One region of the Pseudoduganella lutea genome, then DNA from elsewhere that is predicted to be linked to it. Evidence: predicted binding sites of a transcription regulator. Region 1 holds the regulator's gene; each other region holds the start of a gene.
What was found. Region 1 encodes sigma-54, which starts transcription at its own class of promoters, with help from an activator protein. Its sites were predicted from a motif close to TGGCANGNAANCTGCTTT; they were not measured.

Region 1 (5,863 bases):
CTACATGATCGTGGGCCTGGTGGCGTCGGACGCCGGCACCATCGATCTCGACGGTACCGACATCTCCAGCCTGCCGATCCACAAGCGCGCCACCCTCGGCCTGTCGTACCTGCCGCAGGAAGCATCGGTGTTCCGCAAGCTGACCGTGGAAGAAAATATCCGCGCCGTGCTGGAGCTCCAGAAGGTGGACGGCAAGGCGCTCGGCAAGGCCGAGATCGACAAGCGCCTGAATGCGCTGCTGGCCGATTTGCAGATCGAGAAGCTGCGCGAGAACACGGCGCTGTCGCTGTCCGGTGGCGAGCGCCGCCGCGTGGAGATCGCCCGCGCACTGGCGACCAATCCCCGCTTCGTGCTGCTGGATGAACCGTTTGCCGGCGTGGATCCGATCGCCGTGATCGAGATCCAGCGCATCGTGCGCTTCCTGAAGGAACGCAGCATCGGTGTGTTGATCACGGATCATAACGTACGTGAAACGCTGGGCATCTGCGACCGGGCGTATATCATCAATCAGGGCAGCGTACTGGCCTCCGGCCGGCCCGATGACATCATCGCCGACGAGTCCGTCCGCCGTGTCTATCTTGGTGAGCACTTCCGCATGTAACCGCGTCGACCGCGTTGCGCCACGCGTTGTTCCACTGATAATGAGCATAAACCAGCCGTCTTGAACCAGCAGCCATGAAACAGCCATGAAACAGTCCTTGCAACTGCGCACTTCCCAGCACCTCGCGCTGACGCCGCAATTGCAGCAGTCGATCCGGCTGCTGCAATTGTCCACGCTGGAGCTGCACCAGGAACTCGAACAGCTGCTGACCGATAATCCGCTGCTCGAGCGGCTCGACGATCCGCTCGACCGTTCCGTGCGCCTGCTGGGCGATGGGGCGATCAACACCACGCAGGCGCCGGGCGAGGCGCCGCCCGAAGGCGGCCCGCCGCAGGATGCGCCGGCCGCCCCGGAACCGGAGCCCTACGAGGGCGGCGAAGGCGAAGGCCTCGACCCCGGTGCCGGCGATACCGACTGGAGCAGTGCGGGCAGTGGCAAGGGACCGGACGACGACGATGGCCGCCCCCAGCTCGAGGCAAGCCATCGCAGCCTGCGCGAACACCTGATGGAGCAGATGCGCGTGACGGTGCTGGAGCCGCGCGACCGCGCCCTGGTGGAGCTGATCATCGATGCGCTCGACGATAACGGTTACCTCGAGGAGAGCCTGGAAGATATCCATGCGCGCATGCCGGAAGAGCTGGAGATCGAGTTCGACGAATTGCGCACCGCGCTGAAGCTGCTGCAGAGCTTTGATCCGGCCGGCATCGGTGCGCGCAACGCTTCCGAATGCCTGGCGCTGCAGATCCGCCGCATGCCGGGCGTGCCGCTGGTCACGCGGCGGATGGCGCTGTGCATCGTTGAAAAACACTTGCAGTGGTTTGCGCAGCGCGACTTCAACAAGCTGAAGAAGGCACTCGATTGCGACGATGAAGACTTGCGCGAAGCGCAAGCGGTGATTCGGCAGTGCAATCCGCATCCGGGCGCCGCCTTCGCGGCCGACGTGTCAGACTATGTCGTACCGGATGTCGTGGTGAGGAAAGGACGCAATGGCTGGATCGTCACGCTCAACAATGACGTGATGCCCCGCCTGCGCGTGAATGCGCTGTATGCCAGCCTGCTCAAACAGGGCAAGGGCGAAACGCAGATGAATGCGCAGCTGCAAGAAGCCAAGTGGCTGATCAAGAATATGCGCCAGCGCTTTGACACGATCCTGCGCGTGGCCCAGGCCATCGTCGAGCGGCAAAAGAACTTTTTCTCGCATGGCGCGGTGGCAATGAGACCCCTTGTGTTGCGTGAAATAGCTGATACACTGGGTCTTCACGAGAGTACTATCTCTCGGGTAACAACTCAAAAATATATGCTCACCCCGCATGGCATGTTTGAGTTGAAGTATTTTTTTGGCAGCCACGTCGCAACCGAAGCTGGTGGGGAAGCTTCCTCGACTGCGATCCGGGCGCTGATCGTGCAATTCACAGGAGCCGAAGACCCGAAGAACCCTTTATCCGACAGTAAGATTGCGGACATGCTGGGTGAACAAGGCATGGTGATTGCGCGACGCACTGTTGCCAAATATCGCGAAGCATTGAAAATTCCCCCAGTCAGCCTCCGCAAGTCCTTGTAAGCAATCTGTAGTGTATGGGTTCCTCTGCGCCGCCGCATTTTGATGGCGGAAGCCGCACGAACCTGGATTGATCTTCTTTAGGAGTGTGTGTATGAATCTGACCATCAGTGGACACCATATCGACGTAACCCCTGCCATTCGCGAGTATGTGCAGAACAAGCTGGAACGCGTTAGACGGCATTTCGATCAGCTGATCGATGTAAGTGTGATCCTGAGTGTAGATAATCTCACCGAGAAAGAAAAAAGGCAGAAGGCGGAAATCAACCTGCGCATGTCGGGCAAGACCGTGTTTGTCGAAAGCGTCGCGCAGGACCTGTATGCGGCCATCGACTCGCTGATCGACAAGCTGGACCGGCAGGTCATGAAGCACAAGGATAAAGTGCAAAATCATAATCATGAAACCATCAAGCACCTGAGCGAGATCGAGATTCCCGCGTCACCCGCATAACGCCGGGTGCAGGTCGCAGCCGGCTGGCTGCTGCAACAGAAGGGCGCGCAATGCGCCCTTTGTTACGTCCGCACCTCACCGCATCCCGGCAGTTCACCGCAGTTCACGGCAGTTCACCTTCAGTTCCTCTTCAGTTCACCTTTTACACCCACACGATCCGCATCCATGGCTAGAATGAGGCCAATAACGACAACGATGCGAGACACCATGACCGACCACGTCCATACCAAGGTGCGCAATGGCACCGGCTTCATCACGCTCGACCGACCCAAGGCATTGAATTCGCTGTCGCTCGACATGATCCGCACGATCACCGGCACGTTGCTGGCCTGGCGCGACGACAGCGACATTGCCGCCGTCGTCGTCCGCAGCACCACCGAAAAGGCGCTGTGCGCCGGTGGCGACATCCGCTTCTTCCATGCGGCCGGTACAGCGACGCCGCAAGGCGGCAGTGCGCAGATCGAGGATTTCTTTACCGAGGAGTATGCGCTGAACTACCTCGTGTACTGCTTTCCCAAGCCCTACGTGGCCCTGATGGATGGCGTGGTGATGGGCGGCGGCATGGGCATCGCCCAGGGCGGGCCGCACAGCAGCGTGCGCGTGGTGACCGACCGCACGCGGCTGGCAATGCCCGAGGTGAACATCGGCCTGTTCCCCGACGTGGGCGGCAGCTATTTCCTGTCCCACGCGCCAGGCAAGCTGGGCGTGTACCTGGCGCTGACGGCGCTGACGATCGGCGCGGCCGACGCGATGTATTGCCGGCTGGCCGATCACTATGTGCCGGCGGCCGAGCTGCCGCAACTGGCCGACCTGGTCGGCTCCACGGCCGGGGCGGGGCTGCGCGAGGCGGTGGGCATGTTCGGACGCTCGCTGCGCGACGAGGCCGGTCCTTCCGAGCTGCAGGCGCACCGCGCGCTGATCGACGACCATTTCACCCAGCCCTCGGTACCCGACATCGTGGCCTCCCTGCGCCGCGACGATCATCCGTTCGCGCAGAAGACGCTGGCCGCCATGGAGCGCCGCTCGCCGCTGATGATGTGCGTGACGTTCGAGATGATACGGCGCGGCGCAACGATGGGCGTTGCCGATTGCCTGCGGATGGAACGCAACCTGGTGCGCCGCACCTTCGAGCATGGCGAGATCATCGAAGGCGTGCGCGCGCTGGCGATCGACAAGGACCATGCGCCGCGCTGGAACCCGCCGACGCTCGATGGCGTGACGGAGGACATGGTGGCGCGCTTCTTCGAACCCGCCTGGCCCGCCTGGGCCCATCCGCTGCGCCACCTGTGAGGCCACCATGGACCGCCGTAACTTCCTGACATTCGCCGCTGCCGCCATGGCATTGCCGGCCCGGGCCGACGATGCGGCAGCTGCCGACATCGTGCCGCTGGTGGACCATCACCAGCACCTGTTCAGCCCGGCAATGGCGCGGCTGCTCGACAGTGGGGCTGGCGGCCCGCCCGTGATCACGGCCAAGGACCTGATCGCGCTGCTCGATGCGGCCGGCATCCGGCGCGCCGTGCTGCTGTCCGTCGCCTATGTGTGGGGCAGTCCGGCGCGCAAGATCGACGACGAGCATGCGAAGGTGCGCGCCGAGAACGACTTCAACGGCGCGCAGGCTGCGCTGTACCCGGACCGGCTGCGGGCCCTGTGCAGCGTGAATCCGCTGAAGGATTACGCGCTGGAGGAACTGGAACGCTGCGCGGCGCTGCCCGACCTCAAGCATGGGCTCAAGCTGCACTTCGGGAACTCGGACGTGCAGCTCGAGTTGCCCGAGCACGTGGCGCGCCTGCGACAAGTGTTCGCGGCCGCGAACGCAAGGAAAATGGCGATCGTGGTGCACATGCGCGCATCGGTATCGAAGCGCCGGCCATACGGCGCCGCCCAGGCCCGCGTCTTCCTCGAGCAGTTGCTGCCAGCCGCACCGGACGTGACGGTGCAGGTTGCGCATCTGGCCGGCACCGGGCCGGGCTACGGCGATGCGCCATCCGACGAGGCGCTGGGCGTGCTGGCCGAAGCTGCCGCGGCAAACGCCCCCGGCACGAAGCGCCTGTGGTTCGACGCGGCCACGATGGCCAACCCGGACATCACGCCGCAACAACGGGAAAAGCTGGCACAGCGCATCCGCCAGATCGGCGCCGACCGCATCCTGTTCGGCTCGGATGCCGCCGCCGGCAAGAACCTGCGCCCCCGCGAAAGCTGGGCCGCTTTCCGGCAGCTGCCGCTGACCGAGGCGGAGTTCAAGCGGATCGCGGGGAACGTGGCACCGTATATGCGATAAAGGGCGGTGTGCGCTTGCAAGCGCACACTCCGTTGCATCGCCTGGCTTAGTGGGCACCTCGAATAACCGACGATTTCAGCCTGGACCCAAAAAAATGGTGGCGTAGGGGAAGAGCCTCGCCGCCAATCTGGCCATCCATGGCCTTTTCGCCGCCCGAATCGACCTTTTTAGGTGATCCAGACGGACTTCGGGCGTTAAAACGCCACGACCGCCGCCTCCGTCAGGTAGCAAAGGCGACGCAAATTGTATGCGGAGGCTTTCCAGTTCAAATGCAAGGTGGCGCGTGCCAAGCCGATCGAACGCACCACCTTGTCGCCCATCTGCGCCAGACTGGCAAAGATATGCTCCACCCGTGCACGGGTTTTGGCGATACGCTTGTTGCGCTGCTCTTGCGTCGTCGAGATCGCCTTGTCCTTGGTGCCTTTGCGCTGGATGTGCATGCGCCAGCCTTGTCCTGTCAGGCGCGCTTCGCGCTCGCCATCGACATAGTCCTTGTCGGCATACAAGTCGCGACTGGTATTGCTCGGATCGAGCACATCTTCAAAGTGGAGGGTGTCATGTTCGCTGCTCGTGCTCACCTTGATTTTGCGAATCAGCTTTTAGCGCTTATCGGCGTTGGCCGAAAGCTTGTAGCCGAAGTAGGACTTGCCATGTTTCTTCGTCCACCGTGCATCGGTATCCTTCTTACGGCGCTTGGCCGGCGACCAGTCTGCTGGCATGGCATTCTCGGCAACGATGGCCTTTTCTTCTTTATTGAGCGACTGCTTCGGTGCCTGAACAATGCTCGCATCGACCATTTGCCCGCCCCGGGCAATATAGCCATGCCGGGCCAGTTGCCGATTGACCGCTTCGAACACGCTCTCGCTGGCGCCAGCCTTGATCAGGCGCTCCTTGAAAGCCCAGATCGTGGTGTGGTCCGGGATCTGGCTCGAATCATGCAGCCTGGCGAAGCTGGAAGCTCAGCCGGTCGAG
Region 2 (5,863 bases), 2.8 Mb from region 1:
GCCGGCCGCGCCTTCCCACGGCTGGGCACTAGCGGCCGGAACCGCCCGCCCGCAGCCGTTCGCACTCCTCGTCCGTGAACAGGCGCGAGCGCGTCAAGAACCGCCGGCCCGTGCCGTTATCGAGCGAGAACATGCCACCGTTCCCCTCGACCACGTCGATGATCAGTTGCGTGTGCTCCCAGTAGGCGAACTGCTCGACGCCCATGTAGAACGGCGCCCCATCGAGCTCGCCGAGGCGGACATCCGTGTCGCTCACGTTGAATTCGCCATCCGGATAGCACATGGGGGCGCTGCCGTCGCAGCAACCGCCGGACTGGAAAAACATCAGCGGGCCATGGCGCCGCCGCAGCTCACCGATGAAGGCCAGCGCGGCGGGGGTCGCGGTCACGCGGGGGACGGGGTCCGTCATCGCGTCGCCGTGCGCCATCAGAAGAAGCCCAGCGCCTTCGGGCTGTAGCTCACCAGCAGGTTCTTCGTCTGCTGGTAATGGTCGAGCATCATCTTGTGGTTTTCGCGGCCGATGCCCGACTGCTTGTAGCCGCCGAACGCGGCGTGCGCCGGGTACAGGTGGTAGCAGTTGGTCCACACGCGGCCGGCCTGGATGGCGCGGCCGACGCGGAAGGCACGGCTGCCGTCGCGCGTCCACAGGCCGGCGCCCAGGCCGTACAAGGTGTCGTTGGCGATGCGCAGCGCGTCCGCTTCATCCTTGAACGTCGTCACCGAGACCACCGGGCCGAAGATCTCTTCCTGGAAGATGCGCATCTTGTTGTCGCCCTTGAACACGGTGGGCCGCACGTAGAAGCCGCCGGACAGGTCGCCCTCGTGCGTGGCGCGCTCGCCGCCGGCCAGTACCTCGGCCCCTTCCTGGCGGCCGATATCGAGGTAGGAAAGGATCTTTTCCAGCTGTTCCTGCGACGCCTGGGCACCGATCATCGTGTTCGCATCGAGCGGGTTGCCGGCCTTGATGCGCGCCACCCGGTCCAGCGCCTTCTCGATGAATTTGTCGTAGATCGATTCCTGCACGAGCACGCGCGACGGGCATGTGCACACCTCGCCCTGGTTCAGCGCGAACATGGCGAAGCCTTCCAGGCACTTGTCGAAGAAATCGTCGTCCGCATCCATCACGTCCGCAAAGAAGATGTTCGGCGACTTGCCGCCCAGCTCCAGCGTCACGGGGATCAGGTTTTGCGCCGCGTATTGCATGATCAGGCGGCCCGTAGCCGTTTCGCCCGTGAAGGCGATCTTGGCAATGCGCTTCGAGGAGGCCAGCGGCTTGCCCGCCTCGAGCCCGTAGCCGTTGACGATGTTGAGCACGCCAGCCGGCAGCAGGTCGCCGATCAGTTCGACCAGCACCATGATCGACGCGGGCGTCTGCTCGGCGGGTTTCAGCACCACGCAGTTGCCCGCCGCCAGCGCCGGGGCCAGCTTCCACACGGCCATCAGGATCGGGAAGTTCCAGGGGATGATCTGGCCCACCACGCCCAGCGGCTCATGGAAATGGTAGGCGTAGGTTTCATGGTCGATCGTGGCGATCGACCCTTCCTGCGTGCGGATGCAGCTGGCGAAATAACGGAAATGATCGATGGCCAGCGGCAGGTCGGCCGCCTTGGTTTCGCGGATCGGCTTGCCGTTGTCGATGGTCTCGGCGGTGGCCAGCATGTCCAGGTTCTGTTCCATGCGGTCGGCAATGCGGTTCAGGATATTCGCCCGTTCGGCCGGCGATGTCTTGCCCCATGCTTCCCGGGCGCCATGGGCGGCGTCCAGCGCCAGCTCGATGTCCTCGGCCGTCGAGCGGGCCACCTCGCAGAACGGCTGGCCCGTGATCGGGGTGACGTTGGCGAAGTATTCGCCCTTGACCGGCGCGGTGAAGCGGCCGCCGATGTAGTTGTCGTAGCGTTCGCGGAACGGGTTGGCCACGCCCAGTTTGCTGATGTCGGCAAGATTCATGTCGTCCTCGTTTCTCTGTTGGAGTAAGGGAACGCTTGCGCATGATGCAGGGTCTGCAAGCGCCATGCCATCCTGTTTCCGGTCTGGTGCCGGCGAGATGTCACCTGGCGATTATTTCACAAAAGCGCCGCGATGCGGCATCGCACCGGCTGCCCGGGCGCCGCCAGGGCCGCTACCCCAGCAGCACGTGGGCCACGGTGCGCGCCGCGATGCCGACGCAGCCGCCCAGCACCGCGGGCAGGCACACCTTCGCCACGCGCTTGCCGGCGGAGATGAGGATGGCGACGCCGGGAAGGTCCATCGTGTGGATCAGCCAGCCCGCGCTCTGGTTCACCAGCAGTGCATTGGCGGTGCCGTCACGGTGCATGTCGCCCAGCAAACCAAAGACCGCCGTGCCGCCGGCAAGCGCCTTCGTCAGCGTCAGCAGGACGAGGCTGGGGTCGATGGACGCGGCTTGCAGCAGTGGCGCGAGCAGCCCGGTCAGCCAGGCGAACAGCCCGAGCTCGCGCAGGATGGTGATCGCCACCAGCGACAGCACCAGCATCGGGATCACGCCGACCGCGATGCGGAATGCTTCGGCGCCGGCGCGGTTGATGACATCGAGGATGCCCTTGCCGTCTTCGGCGACCGGATGCTTGAGGGTTTCGTCCATCGGCTTCTCGCGCGTGGACAGGGCGCGGCCGAAGCCGTAATACGTGGCCGCGGCGGCCAGCAGGCCGCCGGCCACCGACACGGCGAGCGCCAAGCCAAGCCGCAAGTCCAGCGCGGCCATGGGGAACATGACGTTGGCCTGGCCCATGGCGAAGACCATGGCGAGCGTCGCGGCCAGGTGCCGGTCCGACGCGCCGCGCTGCTCCATCATCGCCAGCGTGGCGATCGGCGCGGCAAAACTCACAAAGCTGATTTGCAGGGCGGCGAACACGCTCAGGCCCGTCAGGCCGACCGGCTTCAGCACGGGGGCGAGTTTCGCCACCACCCAGTCCACCACCCCGCGCGCTTCCAGCAGCCGCATCAGGGCCAGCATGACGACCATGATGGGCAGCAGGATGAACAGCGACAGCTCGACGGCCGAGCGGCCCGCCTTCAGGACGATGTCGATCAGTTCCATGGAACGCTCCGTGATCCGTGGCCGCGGGGTCGGCGGCGCGGGACGTCAATACCCGACGCATCGCTGCGGCAGGCGTGCGGTGGCGGTTAGCTTACGGCCTGGCGAGTTCGGCGTCGATGGCAGCCACGAGGCTCGGGTCGTCCGCCGTGACGTCCGGCGCGAAACGGCCGACGACGTCGCCATTGCGGCCGATGAGGAATTTTTCAAAGTTCCACAACACGTCTTCCTTGCGGGCCGGGTGCACGCCGTACTGCGTGAGCTTTTCGCGGAACGGGCCGTCGCCGGTGGCCGCCGGCTGCGCCGCGACCAGCGCGGCATACAGCGGATGCTGCGTGTCGCCCAGCACGGAAATCTTGGAATACAGGGGGAACTTGACGTCGTAGTTCAGCGAGCAGAAGGCGCTGATGTCTTCGTCGCTGCCCGGCTCCTGGCCCATGAAGTCGTTGGCGGGAAAGCCCAGCACTTCGAGGCCCTGCGCGCGCTTTTCCTGGTACAGCGCTTCGAGGCCGGCGTATTGCGGCGTGAGCCCGCACTTCGAGGCGACGTTGACGACGAGGAGGACCTTGCCGCGGTGCGCGGCCAGTGTGTCGTCGGTCCCGTCGATGCGTTTCAGGGCAATGTCGTGCAGTGCGGCCATGGCATTCCTTTCAATATTGGACAGGCCATTGTACCGGCGCGGCGCGCTTTGCGCCGGCGCGACTCAGAGGAATGGCCAGCCGAGAATGCGCCTGGCGTGCAGCATGGAGCGCAGCGCCAGGTAGCCCACCGCGGCACCGAAGGCCACGAGGCTGCGCAGGTCGCCCATGAACGCCAGCCAGAAGCCCCCCACGGTGACGGCCGCGACCGCGACCATCAGCCACGTTTCGATGCTGAGGAAAAACGGGAGCGCCGCGCGGCAGGCGCGCAGGACGAGGGCAATGGCTTCCCGGAAGGTGGTGGCTTCGCTGTTCATGGTGCGGGATCGATAGCGGCTGGACGGAACCGGGTATCTTACGCCAAATCAACTAAGCTGGCCACTCTTGCATGGTGCGAACCGGGGTCTGACCCCGATTCAGGGAAATATTGCCATAGATCGGGGTCTGACCCTAATGCCGTTCAGTTAGCAAAGATCGATGGAGTTTGCGGCGCTAGCGTATTGGTGTCGGACACCGGCCTCTTGGTGGCTTGGCAGGGGTTTCGCGAAGCATGCTTCGCGCCTGCCAAGCGGTGAAGGCATGCATGCCTTCACTCCTTCCGGACACCGGTTTTCCGCTCAGGAATTCGGCAACATCAGGCGAAAACCGGTGTCCGACACATTTTCCGGATAAAGCGCCCGGAAAAAATGTCCGACACCAGGCACGCTAGTGCCAACCCAAATGGTCACGTCGCCTTAACTTAACGACATTAGGGTCCGACCCCGGTCTGCATTACCGCGTCGCCTCTTCCGGTTCGGCAATGGCGGCAGCTTCGTGCGGATGCGACAGCAGGATGGTCTGGTTGGGGAATGCCAGGTCGATCCCCGCCGCTTCGAGCCGCTCGTAGATGGTCAGCAGCAGCGTTTCGCGGATGACGACCTGCACGTCGAATTCGCGCACGTCGATATAGGCGAACACGTCGATGTTGAAGGAGCGCTCGCCGATGCTGCCCAGCCGGGCCCGGGCGCCTTCGGCGATGTGCTCCTCCTCGGCCAGCACCTGCTGCACGATGGTGATGGCTTCCTTCAGCTTCGCCGACGGCGTTGCATGGTCCACGGCGATGACGGGATTGAACAGAAAGCGGTCGCGGTCCGCGAAGTTCTCGATCTGGCGTGCCGACAGGTCGCCGTTCGGAATCGTCACGACCGTGCGTTCGCCCGTTCGGATGCGGGTCGAGCGGATGCCCACGTCTTCCACCGTGCCGACCACGTCGCCGACCTTGATGAAGTCGCCCACCTGCAACGGGCGGTCGGCGATCACGGTCACGCTGCCCACGAGGTTTTCCACCGTCTTCTGCGCGCCCAGCGCCAGCGCGATACCGCCGATACCGAGTGCCGCGATGCCCGTGGTCACGTCGATGCCGAAGGTGTCGAGGATGCCGATGCCGGAGAACAGCAGCAGCAATACCTTCACGGTGCGCCGCAGCAGCGTGATGACGGAAACGATCTGCCGCCGCCCCTGCCGGCGCATGCGGGTGATGACGAGTTCGGCGATCGCATCGACGAGGCGCAGCCCGAACCACACGACCGCGATGACGGTGACGATGCCCGTGTAGCGCAGCAGGGCCTGGCGCGCCACGATGGCGACGGGCAGCTGGTCCGCCCAGTTGTAGAACACGGCCACGGCGACGACGAGGCTGAACGGCGGCAGCGCCGCCTCGATGAAGCGGTAGGCGCCATTGGCCGCGGGGTCGGTCACCATGCGGCGCACCGCGGCGATCATGAGCACGGACAGTATCCACAGGCCGCCGAAGACGAGGATGGCCAGCCCGACGAGGATCGCCCAGTCCTTCAGCGGCGCGCCGCCAACGACGAGTTCATTCTGCACCGGTTCCTGCGCCGCGGCGGCAATCTGGCTCTCGGCGGCGATGAGCGCCTGCGTTTCCTTCGAGATGCGCCAGACCTGCCGGTCGCCTTCCTTGGCCAGCGATGCGAGCACCGGCACCGGCTTGCCCTTGATGGTCACGTCGCCGATGTGCTCCTGGTCGAGCGGCAGGTCGTCGTCGAGCCGGCCGCCCGGTTCGTTCGACAGGGCCGCGAACGGGTCCAGCGTGCCGCCCTCGTCGAGCAGCGCGTGGAAGCCGCGTGCCTGGTTGACGGCCTTCATCCGCTGCCGCGCGCTGTTCGCGGTGGGC
Region 3 (5,863 bases), 1.2 Mb from region 1:
GGCGCCCTCTTCGCCATCGACGATGGCGGTGGTGTTCTTGCCCGTGTGGACGGTTACGCCCAGTTCGGCGATCTTGTTGCGCAGGATGCGGCCACCGCCATCGTCGACCTGCACGGCCATCAGGCGCGGCGCGAATTCGACCACGTGCGTGATCAGGCCCAGGTCGCGCAGCGCTTTCGCGCATTCCAGGCCCAGCAGGCCACCGCCGATGACGACACCCGTCTTCAGGCGCGCGCCCGCTTCGGCCATGCCTTCCAGGTCTTCGATGGTGCGGTAGACGAAGCAGTCCTTGCGGTCGCGGCCTTCGATCGGCGGCACGAACGGGAAGGACCCGGTGGCCATGACGAGCTTGTCGTAAGGGAGCACTTCGCCGGTGCTGGCGGTCACCGTCTTGCCTTGCAGGTCGATCGACTCGGCGCGCGCATTCAGGCGCAGCACCATGTCGGAACGATCGAAGAAGCCCGGCTTCACCAGCGACAGGTCGTCCGCGCTCTTGCCGCTGAAGAATTCCGACAGGTGCACGCGGTCGTAGGCCGGCCGTGGTTCTTCGCACAGCACCGTGACATGCATGTCGGCGACGGGATTGTCCGCCAGGCTTTCGAGGAATTTGTGGCCAACCATGCCATGACCGATGACGACGATTTTCATTTTGTGCTCCGGGACTCAGTAATCAGTATTCAATGTTCAAATCAGGCGGCGGCGCGGGCCAGCGCATGTTCTTCGTTGGTGGCGGCCGAGAACCGCAGCGCGATGGCGCAGGCGGCCGAGATCAGCACCAGGAAGCCCAGGATCGACAGCGTCTGCTGCGTGCTGCCCACGCCCTTCATCAGGAAGCCGGCGGCGACGGCACCCACATTGCCGCCCGCGCCGATGATGCCGGTGACACCACCCAGCGCCCGCTTGTCGATGAACGGCACCAGCGCGTAGGTGGCGCCGCAGGCCATGTGCACGCACATGCCGAAGGACAGCATGGCGAAGATGGCGACCGTGGCGGTATCGGCCTTGGCGAACCAGATCAGGCCAGCGCCTTCGCCCAGCATCAGGATGAACAGCAGCGTGACGCGGGCATTCAGGCTGCCGCGCAGGGCCATCTTGTCGGACACGATGCCGCCCAGGGCACGGGCAAACAGTGCCAGCAGGCCGAAGCTGCCGGCGGCCAGGCCGGCCTGTTTCAGCGACATGTCGAACTGGTCGACGTAGTAGGTGGCGGCCACGTTGTGGATGAACAGTTCCACGCCGAAGCAGGCGCCATACGTGATGAACAGCAGCCAGACGCGATAGTTCGCGGCGGCCAGCTTGAAGCTTTCCCAGCCGCCCTTCTTGCCGCCTTCAAGTTCGATGCCCGCCTTGCGCAGCTCGGCGTAGTTACCTTGCGGGCAATCCTGCGTGAACTTCCAGTACAGCGCGCCCACGACGATCATCAGCACGCCCGGCACGATCAGCGCGAGGCGCCAGCCCATCGTTTCCGACACGCCCAGCATCAGGATCGCGGCCAGGATCAGCGGCATGGTGGCTTGCGTGACACCGCCGCCCGCATTGCCCCAGCCCGCGGTGGCCGCGTTGGCGGTACCCACCACGCGCGGGCCGAACATCACCGACGTGTGGTACTGGGTGATGACGAAGCTGGCGCCGATCGCACCGATCAGCATGCGGAAGAACAGGAAGCTCTCGTAGCTTTGCGATGCGGCCACGCCAAACACGGGGATCGAGCCGAAGATCAGCAGCGCGGTGTGGGCCTTGCGTGGGCCGTAACGGTCGCACATCGGACCGATGATCATGCGCACCACGATCGTGATCGCCACTGCGGCGATGTTGATGTTGGCGATTTGTGCGGCCGTCAGGCCGAATTCGCCTTTGATCACCGGCATCAGCGGGGCGCAGGCGAACCAGGCGAAGAAGCAGGCGAAGAACGCCAGCCACGCCAGGTGGAATGCACGCATCTGCGGCGTGGCAAGCGAGAAGAGCTTGATGCTGTCAGCTTTGCGGGTCAGGTCGCTGGTCATTTTGTGATCCCTGTTGTTGTAGGCTACAAAGCAAAAAAAAAGGCGCCCGGGCAGTCCCGCGAAAACATGTTTCGTGAGTACTGCTCGGACGCCGTTGTCCTGATGCCGCCCCGCCATTGGGACGGCCATGCAATGTTCGGGAGATCGTCATTGACCTCTTGCCCTGTACTTTGCAAGAGGCGTGCCAGCTGTCTTATCAGCTCGTTACAGAGGGAGCGACGCAGCGACGCGGGGGATTGGGGAGGCAAATGGGGAGCGGCGTGCAAGTTTGCGGTGCAGCGCCGCCCGCTTATGGTGCAATGCAGCGTTCAGCGCTGGTGGATGGCAAAGGAGGCCGCGTAGCGGGCCGGGTCCGTGCCATCCCAGGTGTGGCCATCGACCAGCGTCGAGCTGCGCAGCACGCCGGCCGGCACTGCCACGCCGGCCAATTCGGCCGCCTCGCGGTACAGCCGCAGCTGGGTGACGGACTGCGCCACCGCCTGGTAATCCGGGTCGGTTTTCAGCAGCCCCCAGCGGCGGAACTGGGTCATGAACCACATGCCGTCCGACAGCCACGGGTAGTTCGCCTGGCCATCCTGGTGGAAGCACATGGGGTGCTCGTCTTGCCACTCGCGGCCGATGCCATTGTCGTAGCGGCCCAGCATGCGGGGCAGGATCGCCGCCTTGTCGGTGTTCACGAACGGCACGGCGGCGATGATTTCGGCCGTGGCGCGGCGGTTTTCATCGCTCGCGTCGATCCACCGGCTGGCCTCCAGCACGGCGGCGATCAGCGCGCGGCACGTGTTCGGGTGCGCCTGGACGAAGTCGAGGGAGGCACCCAGCACTTTCTCGGGGTGGTCGGGCCAGATCTCCTGGCTGGCCGCGGCGGTGACGCCGACGCCGTCGATGACGGCCTGGTGGCCCCAGGGATCGCCGGCGCAGAAGCCGTCCATATGGCCCTCGGCCAGGTTGTAGACCATCTGCGATGGCGGCACGGTGATCGCCCGCACGTCCTGCATGGGATGGATGCCATGGGCGGCGAGCCAGTAATACAGCCACATCGCATGCGTGCCGGTCGGGAAAGTCTGGGCAAAGACATACTTGCGCCGGGGCTCGCCAACGTCCCTGGCCATCAACGTGGCCAGCGACGCGCCATCGGTGGCGCCCTGCTCCGCCAGGCGGCGCGACAGCGTGATGGCCTGCCCGTTGCGGTTCAGGTTCATCAGCACGGCCATGTCGCGCGGCTGCGCGCCGATGCCCAGCTGGGTGCCGTAGACAAGGCCATACAGGGCGTGCGCGGCATCGAGTTCGCCGGTCATCAGCTTGTCGCGCACGCCGGCCCACGACGTTTCGCGGGACAGCACGATGCGGATGCCGTGCTTCTCGTCGAAGCCCAGCATCGATGCCATGACGACCGAGGCGCAGTCGGTCAGCGGGTTGAAGCCTATGTTGACGGTTGTTTTTTCGATTTGCATGACTGCTCCGGCCAGGTGCGCATTGACAGCGCGTCAACCCAGCAAGTCCTCCACATCCAGTATCCGCTGGGCGATCTCGGCCAGCTTCAGGTTCTTGTTCATCGCCATCGTCCGCAGGCGCTGGTAGGCCTGCTCCTCCGTCATGCCGTGGCGGCTCATCAGGAGGCCCTTGGCACGGTCGACGACCTTGCGCTCGGCCAGCTTGAGTTTCGTGTCCTGCAGCTCGTCCAGCAGCTTCTGCTCCTTGCGAAAGCGCGCCAGCGCCACGCTGAGCACCGGCTTGATGCGCTCCGGCTTCAGGCCGGCGACGATGTAGGCCGAGACGCCCGCCTCCATCGCCGCGTCCATCGACGACTGCTTGTCGTCCTCTGTGAACATGACGATGGGGCGGCGCTCGTCGCGGGTGGCCACGACGATGTGTTCCAGCACGTCGCGCGCATCGGACTCGGCATCGACGATGATCATGTCCGGCTGCAGGCGGGCGATCTCCTCGGGCAGATGAAAATCGGCCGGCAGCGATGCCACCAGCTCGTATCCGGCCTCGTGAAGGCCTTCGTGCAGCGCGGCGGCACGCAGCGACGCATCACTTTCGTGAGGAGGGTGAACTACGACGATGCGGAGATGACGGCTCATGCCCTATTGCAGAGCAATAAATGTGCCAGAGTGGTGAGCAAAACCCGGGACAGTTCCTAATGCCGTTCAGTTAAAGCGACGTGACCATTTGGGTTGGCACTAGCATGCTTGGTGTCGGACATTTTTTCCGGGCGCTTTATCCGGAAAATGTGTCGGACACCGGTTTTCCGTTCAGGAAATCGGCGACATCATGCGAAAACCGGTCGGTCCGCCGCAGCGGTCCGACACCATAAACCGGTGTCCGGGAGGAGTGATGGCATGCATGCCATCACCGCTTCCCAGGCGTGGAGCAGGCTCCACGAAACCCCTGTGAAGCCACCAATACGCTAGCGTCGCGAGCTAGGTCGAATTCCGCTAACCGAACGGCATTAGGAACAGACCCTCAACTATTTGAACGCATGCCCCACTTCTGCACGGTAGTGCGCTCGAGCGCGGCGAACAGCAGGTGTTCGACGGCGAGCCCGATCAGGATCACGGCCGCCAGGCCGGCAAAGACCTTGTCCGTATACAGCTCGTTGCGGTTCTGGAAGATGTACCAGCCCAGGCCACCCTTGCCGGACGAGGCGCCGAACACAAGTTCCGCGGCGATCAGCGTGCGCCAAGCAAAGGCCCAGCCGATCTTCAGTCCGGACACGATCGCCGGCAGCGCAGCGGGCACCAGGATCTGGATGACGAACGGCAGCCCGCCGAGCCCATAATTGCGGCCCGCCATGCGCAGCGTGGCCGGCACGGACTGGAAGCCGGCGTAGGTGCCCAGCGCGAGCGGCCAGAGCACCGCATGCACGATGACGAACACGAGGCTGGCGTTGCCGAGGCCCAGCCACAACATGGCCAGTGGCAGCAGCGCGATGGCCGGCAGCGGATTGAACATGGCGACGAGCGTTTCCAGCAGGTCGCGACCCAGGCGCGTGGAGACGGCCAGCGCGGTCAGCACGAACGCCAGGGCGATGCCGGCCACGTAGCCCTGCACCAGCACGGTCAGCGAAACGTGGATTTTCTCGACCAGCTCGCCGTTGGCGAGGCCTTCGAAGAAAGCGCGCGCCGTCTGCACGAACGTGGGCAACAGCAGGTCGTTGTCCTGCCAGCGCGCGGCCAGTTCCCACAGCAGCGCCAGCACCGCGAGCACCACGGTCTTGCGCAGCCAGCCCTGCTGCCACAGGCGCTGCACCAGCGGGAGCCGCCGCTGCAGCGATGCCGGCGCGGCGGGCGCCAGGTCATATTGAAACTCTTGCCGGATCGGTGGGGCCAGATTGCTCACAGGGCGATCCTTTCATCGTCATGGGCGGGCTGCGCCGCCGGGGATTGGCCGAACAGCAGCTGGTGGATGCGCTGCGCGGCCTGCTGGAATTCGGCGCCGCCACCGCTGTGCAAGCCGAACTGGTGGCTGTTCAGCTCCGCGCGCACGCGGCCCGGATGCGGCGACAGCAGCAGGATGCGGTTGCCGACCACCAGCGCTTCCTCGATCGAGTGGGTGACGAACAGCAGCGTGAACGGCGATTCCTCCCACAGTTTCGTCAGCTCTTCCTGCATCGTGCGACGCGTGAGGGCGTCGAGCGCGGCGAAGGGCTCGTCCATCAGCAGCACGGCCGGTTGCATCGCCAGCGCGCGGGCAATGGCCACGCGCTGCTTCATGCCGCCGGACAGCGTGTGCGGGTACGCGTTCTCGAAACGGTCCAGTCCCACGCGGGCGATCCAGTGGCGCGCGCGTTCCCGGGCTTCGGCGCGGCCGCAGCTTTTCGACGCCAGCAGCGGGAACATCACGTTTTCCAGCAC
Region 4 (5,863 bases), 1.2 Mb from region 1:
GCCGATCCCGGCTCAGGCTGGTCTACACTCTACCGTTTGACGGTAGCTTCACCCTTCATAAAATGAGGTATTAGAAGCGAATGCCAGCAGGGTCTCCGGCTTTGGGCTCTCTTCTCATCCCAGCTTGGGATGCATGTGCCTTTAGAGCAGAGGGCACTAAAGATATAAATCAAGTGGTTAAGTTACTGATGGTCTTATCCCTCACATAGAGGATTCTTCCGCAATTGGCAAAAGCGGTTCGTATTTTTGCGGGAGAAGTGCATACTCACCCCATTTAGGTCTATTTATACACAGTCCTATCCCGCTAGCCGTGACAGCGCCCCAAATGAGAACATAGCGATGACGTACCTCATCGTCAATACCTTTTTCTCGTTGCTCAGCAATCGTTGCTTTCAAACAGAAATCTTTTACTTTCGGATTGCACTTGAAGTAAGTCATCCTCAAATGAACAACATCATTCGCCCCCATTCTATCGGAATGCAAAATCTTAGCGAAATACAATCTGGGATTCGGGTCCTCTTCAGTTATAGTTGCAAGGTCTAGCAATTCTTCTGTCAAGGGTAGTGCAACAGCTCGACCCGGCAATAGATAGTACTTATTTAGATTTAAGTCAAACCTTCGACATATACTTGATACGGCCGATATTTTTGTTGGGAGCCTAAAACTTTCTCCCTTGTGCCGTGATATTGGATAAGAGCCAACGGGCCCATCAGCATCCTGGTAATAACCCACACCACCGGCACCAACTTGTTGTGCATCTACATCTGGCGCTGCCGTTTGAAAAGAATGTACTACAGCAAGCTCACCATTTTCTACTGCCTGTCGCGCAAGCTCTTCCGAGTCGTATTTTAACGCAATTGCCTTGGGAGCCCGAAGTGGACAAGGCACATGCAAGAAGGATTCGTAATGATTATATCGAGCATTGCGTCTGTTCGAGAAAAAGGGCTTATCAGATGGAGAGCGGAAAAGTGGAGTATAGCAAGTTGGACAGAATATACCATCTTTCATTTCCTGCAAGTAATCTCCAGGTGCAATGGCCTCTGCTGTTTCTTCTAAAGTAGCAATATCCTTTTTCTTGAAGTCCCAGTCCTTCAAGTACAAAGCGTGTGAAATCCGGTTTTTACGTGCCACGATCTTCCTCGTACAACATGTTCCGATCCCTAATGTAAGGGCCCATAAATATTCTACTGCTTGTTGAGCAGCAAAGACACTACGAGATGAACGGGTATAAAAGCCGGTAACGTCATCAGCACAACCACGTAGCCAAGTGCTACACTTATACCAGGGACTCTGTCCCATTTTTGTCCCATTTGTGGGCCAAGAATCGTTTCTAAGCATGGCCGCTTCCTCGGTGCACTGCCGGGCGCAGGTCGAGACTTACGGGAAAACGGGGGTCGAGATGGAGGCGCTGACGGCCGTACAGGTGGGGCTGCTGACCATTTACGACATGTGCAAGGCCGTGGACCGGGGAATGGTGATGAGCGAGATCCGCGTGCGCGAGAAGCACGGCGGCAAGTCGGGGGACTGGTCGGCGACGGTTTGAGCTGATTCCCCGGCCCATCAGGCTGGCGGCACCCGGGCCATGCCGAAACTTTTCCCGGTCGTTTCGATACTGCCGACGTGTCTCTCCATTGTTGCGTTATCGGCTGCCGCGCAACTGTTCATGAAGCCGAAGACAGGTATCCCGGCCACGTCGTTGACGCATTTGGCATAGTGATTTGCCGAGTTGCAGCCCAGGAGGAGAATTCTCCGGGTGTTCGGCGCCCATCCCACGGTCTTCCAGAACAGCGCGCCGCCATCCCACAGCGTCGTCCCCGTGGTGTCGGTATGCCACGGTTGCATCTCCTTGAACGAGCTGAATTCGTCGGAAAGAATGGGACCGTCGAGTGCACCGTTGTGTGCGATGCAGATGAAAGTTTTGGCTTCCGCCAGGTACTCGTAGAAGTCGGTGCTGGTGCGCCCTTTGGGCGGGCTGGTGATGGGCAGGAATCCAACGAATGCACTCGGTGGAGAGGTCGGGCTTGGCACCACGACCGTCTTGAATACCATCGCATCGCCGGCATAAATGCTGCCCCGCAGATGAATGCCGACCCGCTGGAGGTTTTTTGCATCCGGTCCCGTCCCTGCCGCAATCAATAGCGCACGCATGGCAACCCTTTCAAGGATGGCTGGGTTCGGTGAGCCCCGCCATGGCTGCCAGCGGGCACCTTTCGCTTGTACTGCCGGGTTTGGTATCGATCGCCGCAATATGCAAGACAAAGACAGATTAACCTGTTTTTTGACAGGCTGGTCGTACTTTCTTCGGGCATCGACAAGGCGTGCAAGCGCTGACTGCCAAGCGAATGACGAGGTTGTCAGACATAAAAAAACCGGGCTGTTGCCCGGTTTTGGTTTGCTGCTGGTTTGATTAGTTCGCCGGCGGGGTCACGCTGTTCTTCGTGATGGCTGCGGCTGCCGCGGTGTTCGTCACCGTGGTAGTGATCGCCCAGGTCATGGCCGAACCGTTTGCCGCCAGTGCCGGCGTGAACGTGATCAATCGACCATCGACGTTGGTGCCCAGGCCGGTAGCAGCCAGGGTCAGCGCGACGGCGCCGTTGGTCACGGTAGCGGAAGCAACTTCCTTGGTGGCGGTGAAGGCGTTGGCTGCCGGGATGCCGCCGCTGCCGTTATCGCAATCATCGAGGGAACCGCCGGCTTCCTGGGCGCACACGGCAACGGCGGTCTTCAGCGAGTCGGCTGCGGACACGGCGTTGGCCATCTTGGCCTTCACGGTGTAGTCGCTGTAGGCAGGAATCGCCACGGCAGCCAGGATACCGATAATGGCCACGACGATCATCAGTTCGATCAGGGTGAAACCGGCTTGGGCTTTCTGGTTCATGGATTTCATGGTGTTGCTCCTTCAGGTAAAAAACGAAACGGGTTGGGATGATTGAAGTAGAGCAATCACCGTGCCAGCCCGGCTTGATCTATTTCCATGCCGAAAAAGGCCACTTATGATAGTTCTCGCTGGAAATAGTGACAAATTCCGTCACTTTCATGTCCGTAGATTGTCAGGCTCCCGCGCCGTCACCTGACGAATTTTGTCAGCCCAGCCGGAATGCCATGCGCGTACCGGAAAGATCGAGCACGTCGCCGTCCACAAGGGGATGCGGCAGCTTACCGAGTGGCGCGTCGTTCAGCAGCGGAATCCGATCGCCTTCGGCATGGACAGCGGCGAAGCCGGCTTCGGTGCGCGTGATGACGACCACCTGCACGCCTGCGCGGCCGAGGGTGGTTTGGGGCTTGTTCAATTCCAGCGTGCGGCCGGCATTGCTGCCGTTCAACACTTCGATGCGGGCCGGCGGCAATACCAGGGGCATGGCGGGAATGCCGCTGATCGGGCGGATGCCATCCGCCACGAAGTCGATGCTGTATTTGGCCAGCTTGAGCGTGTCGCCATGCTGCAGGTGATGCTTGCCGACGCGGTGGCCGTTGACGAACGTGCCGTTCGTCGAATACAGGTCTTCCAGGAAGGAATCGTCGAGGATCGTCGTGATCGCCGCATGTTCGCCACTCACGGTCTGGTGTTCGAGCACGATGTCGTTGTGAGGGTGGCGGCCGATCGTCATGCGCTCTTTCGTCAGCTGCACGGTTTTTTCCAGCACGCCATCGCGGGAAATCAAAATCTTCGCCAACGCATCGCCTCCACAGACTGTTGTAAAAATTCGGGGACTGTCCCCGACGTTGTTAAGCAACCAGCCCAGCTGTAGGAGCATGGTTGGTGTCGGTTCACCAAAACAAACGGGGGCCGAAGCCCCCGTCATTATTCCGCAAAAGCGGAGCACATTGCCGTTATTACAGCATTGCCTTCAGCAGCTTGGCCATCTCGGACGGGTTCTTCGTCACGGTGATGCCGCACTCTTCCATGATTGCCAGCTTGGCTTCGGCGGTATCGGCACCGCCGGAGATCAGCGCGCCGGCGTGGCCCATGCGCTTGCCCGGAGGCGCGGTGACGCCAGCGATGAAGCCGACGACCGGCTTCTTCATGTTGTCCTTGATCCAACGCGCTGCGTTGGCTTCGTCAGGACCGCCGATTTCGCCGATCATGATGACCGCGTCGGTGTCCGGATCGTCGTTGAACATGCGCATCACGTCGATGTGCTTCAGGCCGTTGATCGGGTCACCGCCGATGCCCACGGCCGACGACTGGCCCAGGCCCAGTGCGGTCAGCTGGCCAACGGCTTCGTACGTCAGCGTGCCCGAACGGGACACGACGCCGATGCGGCCTTTCTTGTGAATGTGGCCCGGCATGATGCCGATCTTGATTTCGTCCGGCGTGATCAGGCCTGGGCAGTTCGGGCCCAGCAGCAGGGTCTTCGAACCGGCCTTGGCCATGCGATCCTTGATTTCCATCATGTCGCGGACAGGAATGCCTTCGGTGATGCAAATCGCCAGTTCCAGCTCGGCTTCCACGGCTTCCCAGATCGCGGCGGCGGCGCCTGCCGGCGGCACGTAGATCACGGAAACGGTTGCACCGGTTTCCGAAGCCGCTTCCTTCACGGAACCAAAGATAGGAATGCCTTCGAAGTCTTCGCCGGCCTTCTTCGGGTTCACGCCTGCCACGAAGGCGTTCTTGCCGTTCGCGTACTCGCGGCACATGCGGGTGTGGAACTGGCCGGTCTTGCCGGTGATGCCCTGGGTGATGACTTTGGTGTCTTTATTGATCAGAATAGACATGTTGGTTCCTTAATTAAGCTTGACCGGCAGCAGCGGCAACAACGCTCTTCGCTGCGTCTTCCATGGTGTCGGCGGCGATGATCGGCAGGCCGGAATCGGCCAGCATCTTCTTGCCCAAGTCTTCGTTGGTGCCCTTCATGCGGACAACCAGCGGCACCTGCAGCTGCACGGCCTTCGATGCGGTGATCACGCCTTCGGCGATCACGTCGCAGCGCATGATGCCGCCGAAGATGTTCACCAGGATCGCCTTCAGGCCCGGGTTCTTCAGCATGATCTTGAATGCTTCGGTCACTTTCTCGGCCGTTGCACCACCGCCCACGTCCAGGAAGTTGGCCGGCTCGCCGCCGAACAGCTTGATCGTGTCCATCGTGGCCATGGCCAGACCGGCGCCGTTCACCAGGCAGCCGATGTTGCCGTCCAGGGAGATGTAAGCCAGGTCGAACTTCGACGCTTCGACTTCAGCCGGATCTTCTTCGTCCAGGTCGCGGTAGGCGACGATTTCCGGGTGGCGGAACAGCGCGTTGGAGTCGAAGTTGAACTTCGCGTCCAGGGCGATGACTTTGCCTTCGCCGGTCAGGATCAGCGGGTTGATTTCAGCCAGCGATGCATCGGTATCCCAGTAGGCTTTGTACAGGCCTTGCAGGTTGGCGCGGGCATCGGCGATCGAGCCTTCCGGCACGCCGATCTTGCGGGCGACATCGTCGGCATCCGCATCGGTCAGGCCCACGGCCGGGTCGATGATCACGTTGTGGATCTTTTCCGGATGCGATTCGGCCACTTCTTCAATGTCCATGCCGCCTTCGGAGGAAGCCATCAGCACCACGCGCTGCGAAACGCGGTCGGTCACCAGCGAAACGTACAGTTCCTTCTTGATGTCGGCGCCTTCTTCGATCATCAGGCGACGGACTTTCTGGCCTTCCGGGCCAGTCTGGTGGGTCACCAGCTGCATGCCCATGATCTGCTCGGAGTATTCCTTGACCTGCTCCAGCGACTTGGCGACTTTCACGCCGCCGCCTTTGCCACGGCCACCGGCGTGGATCTGCGCCTTGACCACCCAAACCGGGCCGCCCAGCGTTTCGGCAGCTTTCACTGCTTCTTCCACGGACATGCACGGAATGCCGCGCGGAACCGTCACTCCGAACTTCCG

Region 2: the regulator sigma-54 is predicted to act here: its motif matches at 2,000-2,017, upstream of adh (aldehyde dehydrogenase).
Region 3: the regulator sigma-54 is predicted to act here: its motif matches at 4,101-4,118, upstream of EWM63_RS15605 (ANTAR domain-containing response regulator).
Region 4: the regulator sigma-54 is predicted to act here: its motif matches at 2,937-2,954, upstream of EWM63_RS15790 (pilin).

The regions. Positions count from the first base shown of each region.
Region 1 is NZ_CP035913.1:2,477,709-2,483,571, reverse strand. It holds gene lptB (LPS export ABC transporter ATP-binding protein) at 1-601, shown strand, start outside; gene EWM63_RS10495 (RNA polymerase factor sigma-54) at 687-2,162, shown strand; gene hpf (ribosome hibernation-promoting factor, HPF/YfiA family) at 2,254-2,610, shown strand; gene EWM63_RS10485 (enoyl-CoA hydratase/isomerase family protein) at 2,818-3,900, shown strand; gene EWM63_RS10480 (amidohydrolase family protein) at 3,908-4,891, shown strand; partial or broken gene EWM63_RS10475 (IS5 family transposase) at 5,086-5,863, opposite strand, start outside.
Region 2 is NZ_CP035913.1:5,270,245-5,276,107, reverse strand. It holds gene EWM63_RS22580 (DUF779 domain-containing protein) at 29-409, opposite strand; gene adh (aldehyde dehydrogenase) at 427-1,947, opposite strand; gene EWM63_RS22570 (nucleoside recognition domain-containing protein) at 2,120-3,055, opposite strand; gene EWM63_RS22565 (glutathione peroxidase) at 3,147-3,692, opposite strand; gene EWM63_RS22560 (hypothetical protein) at 3,756-4,007, opposite strand; gene EWM63_RS22555 (mechanosensitive ion channel family protein) at 4,462-5,863, opposite strand, start outside.
Region 3 is NZ_CP035913.1:3,682,714-3,688,576, reverse strand. It holds gene nirB (nitrite reductase large subunit NirB) at 1-648, opposite strand, end outside; gene EWM63_RS15615 (MFS transporter) at 690-2,003, opposite strand; gene EWM63_RS15610 (CmpA/NrtA family ABC transporter substrate-binding protein) at 2,312-3,457, opposite strand; gene EWM63_RS15605 (ANTAR domain-containing response regulator) at 3,491-4,090, opposite strand; gene EWM63_RS15600 (ABC transporter permease) at 4,473-5,348, opposite strand; gene EWM63_RS15595 (ABC transporter ATP-binding protein) at 5,345-5,863, opposite strand, start outside.
Region 4 is NZ_CP035913.1:3,725,493-3,731,355, reverse strand. It holds gene EWM63_RS15805 (hypothetical protein) at 202-1,131, opposite strand; partial or broken gene EWM63_RS15800 (cyclic pyranopterin monophosphate synthase MoaC) at 1,340-1,543, shown strand; gene EWM63_RS15795 (hypothetical protein) at 1,561-2,148, opposite strand; gene EWM63_RS15790 (pilin) at 2,408-2,887, opposite strand; gene EWM63_RS15785 (FHA domain-containing protein) at 3,084-3,674, opposite strand; gene sucD (succinate--CoA ligase subunit alpha) at 3,835-4,716, opposite strand; gene sucC (ADP-forming succinate--CoA ligase subunit beta) at 4,730-5,863, opposite strand, start outside.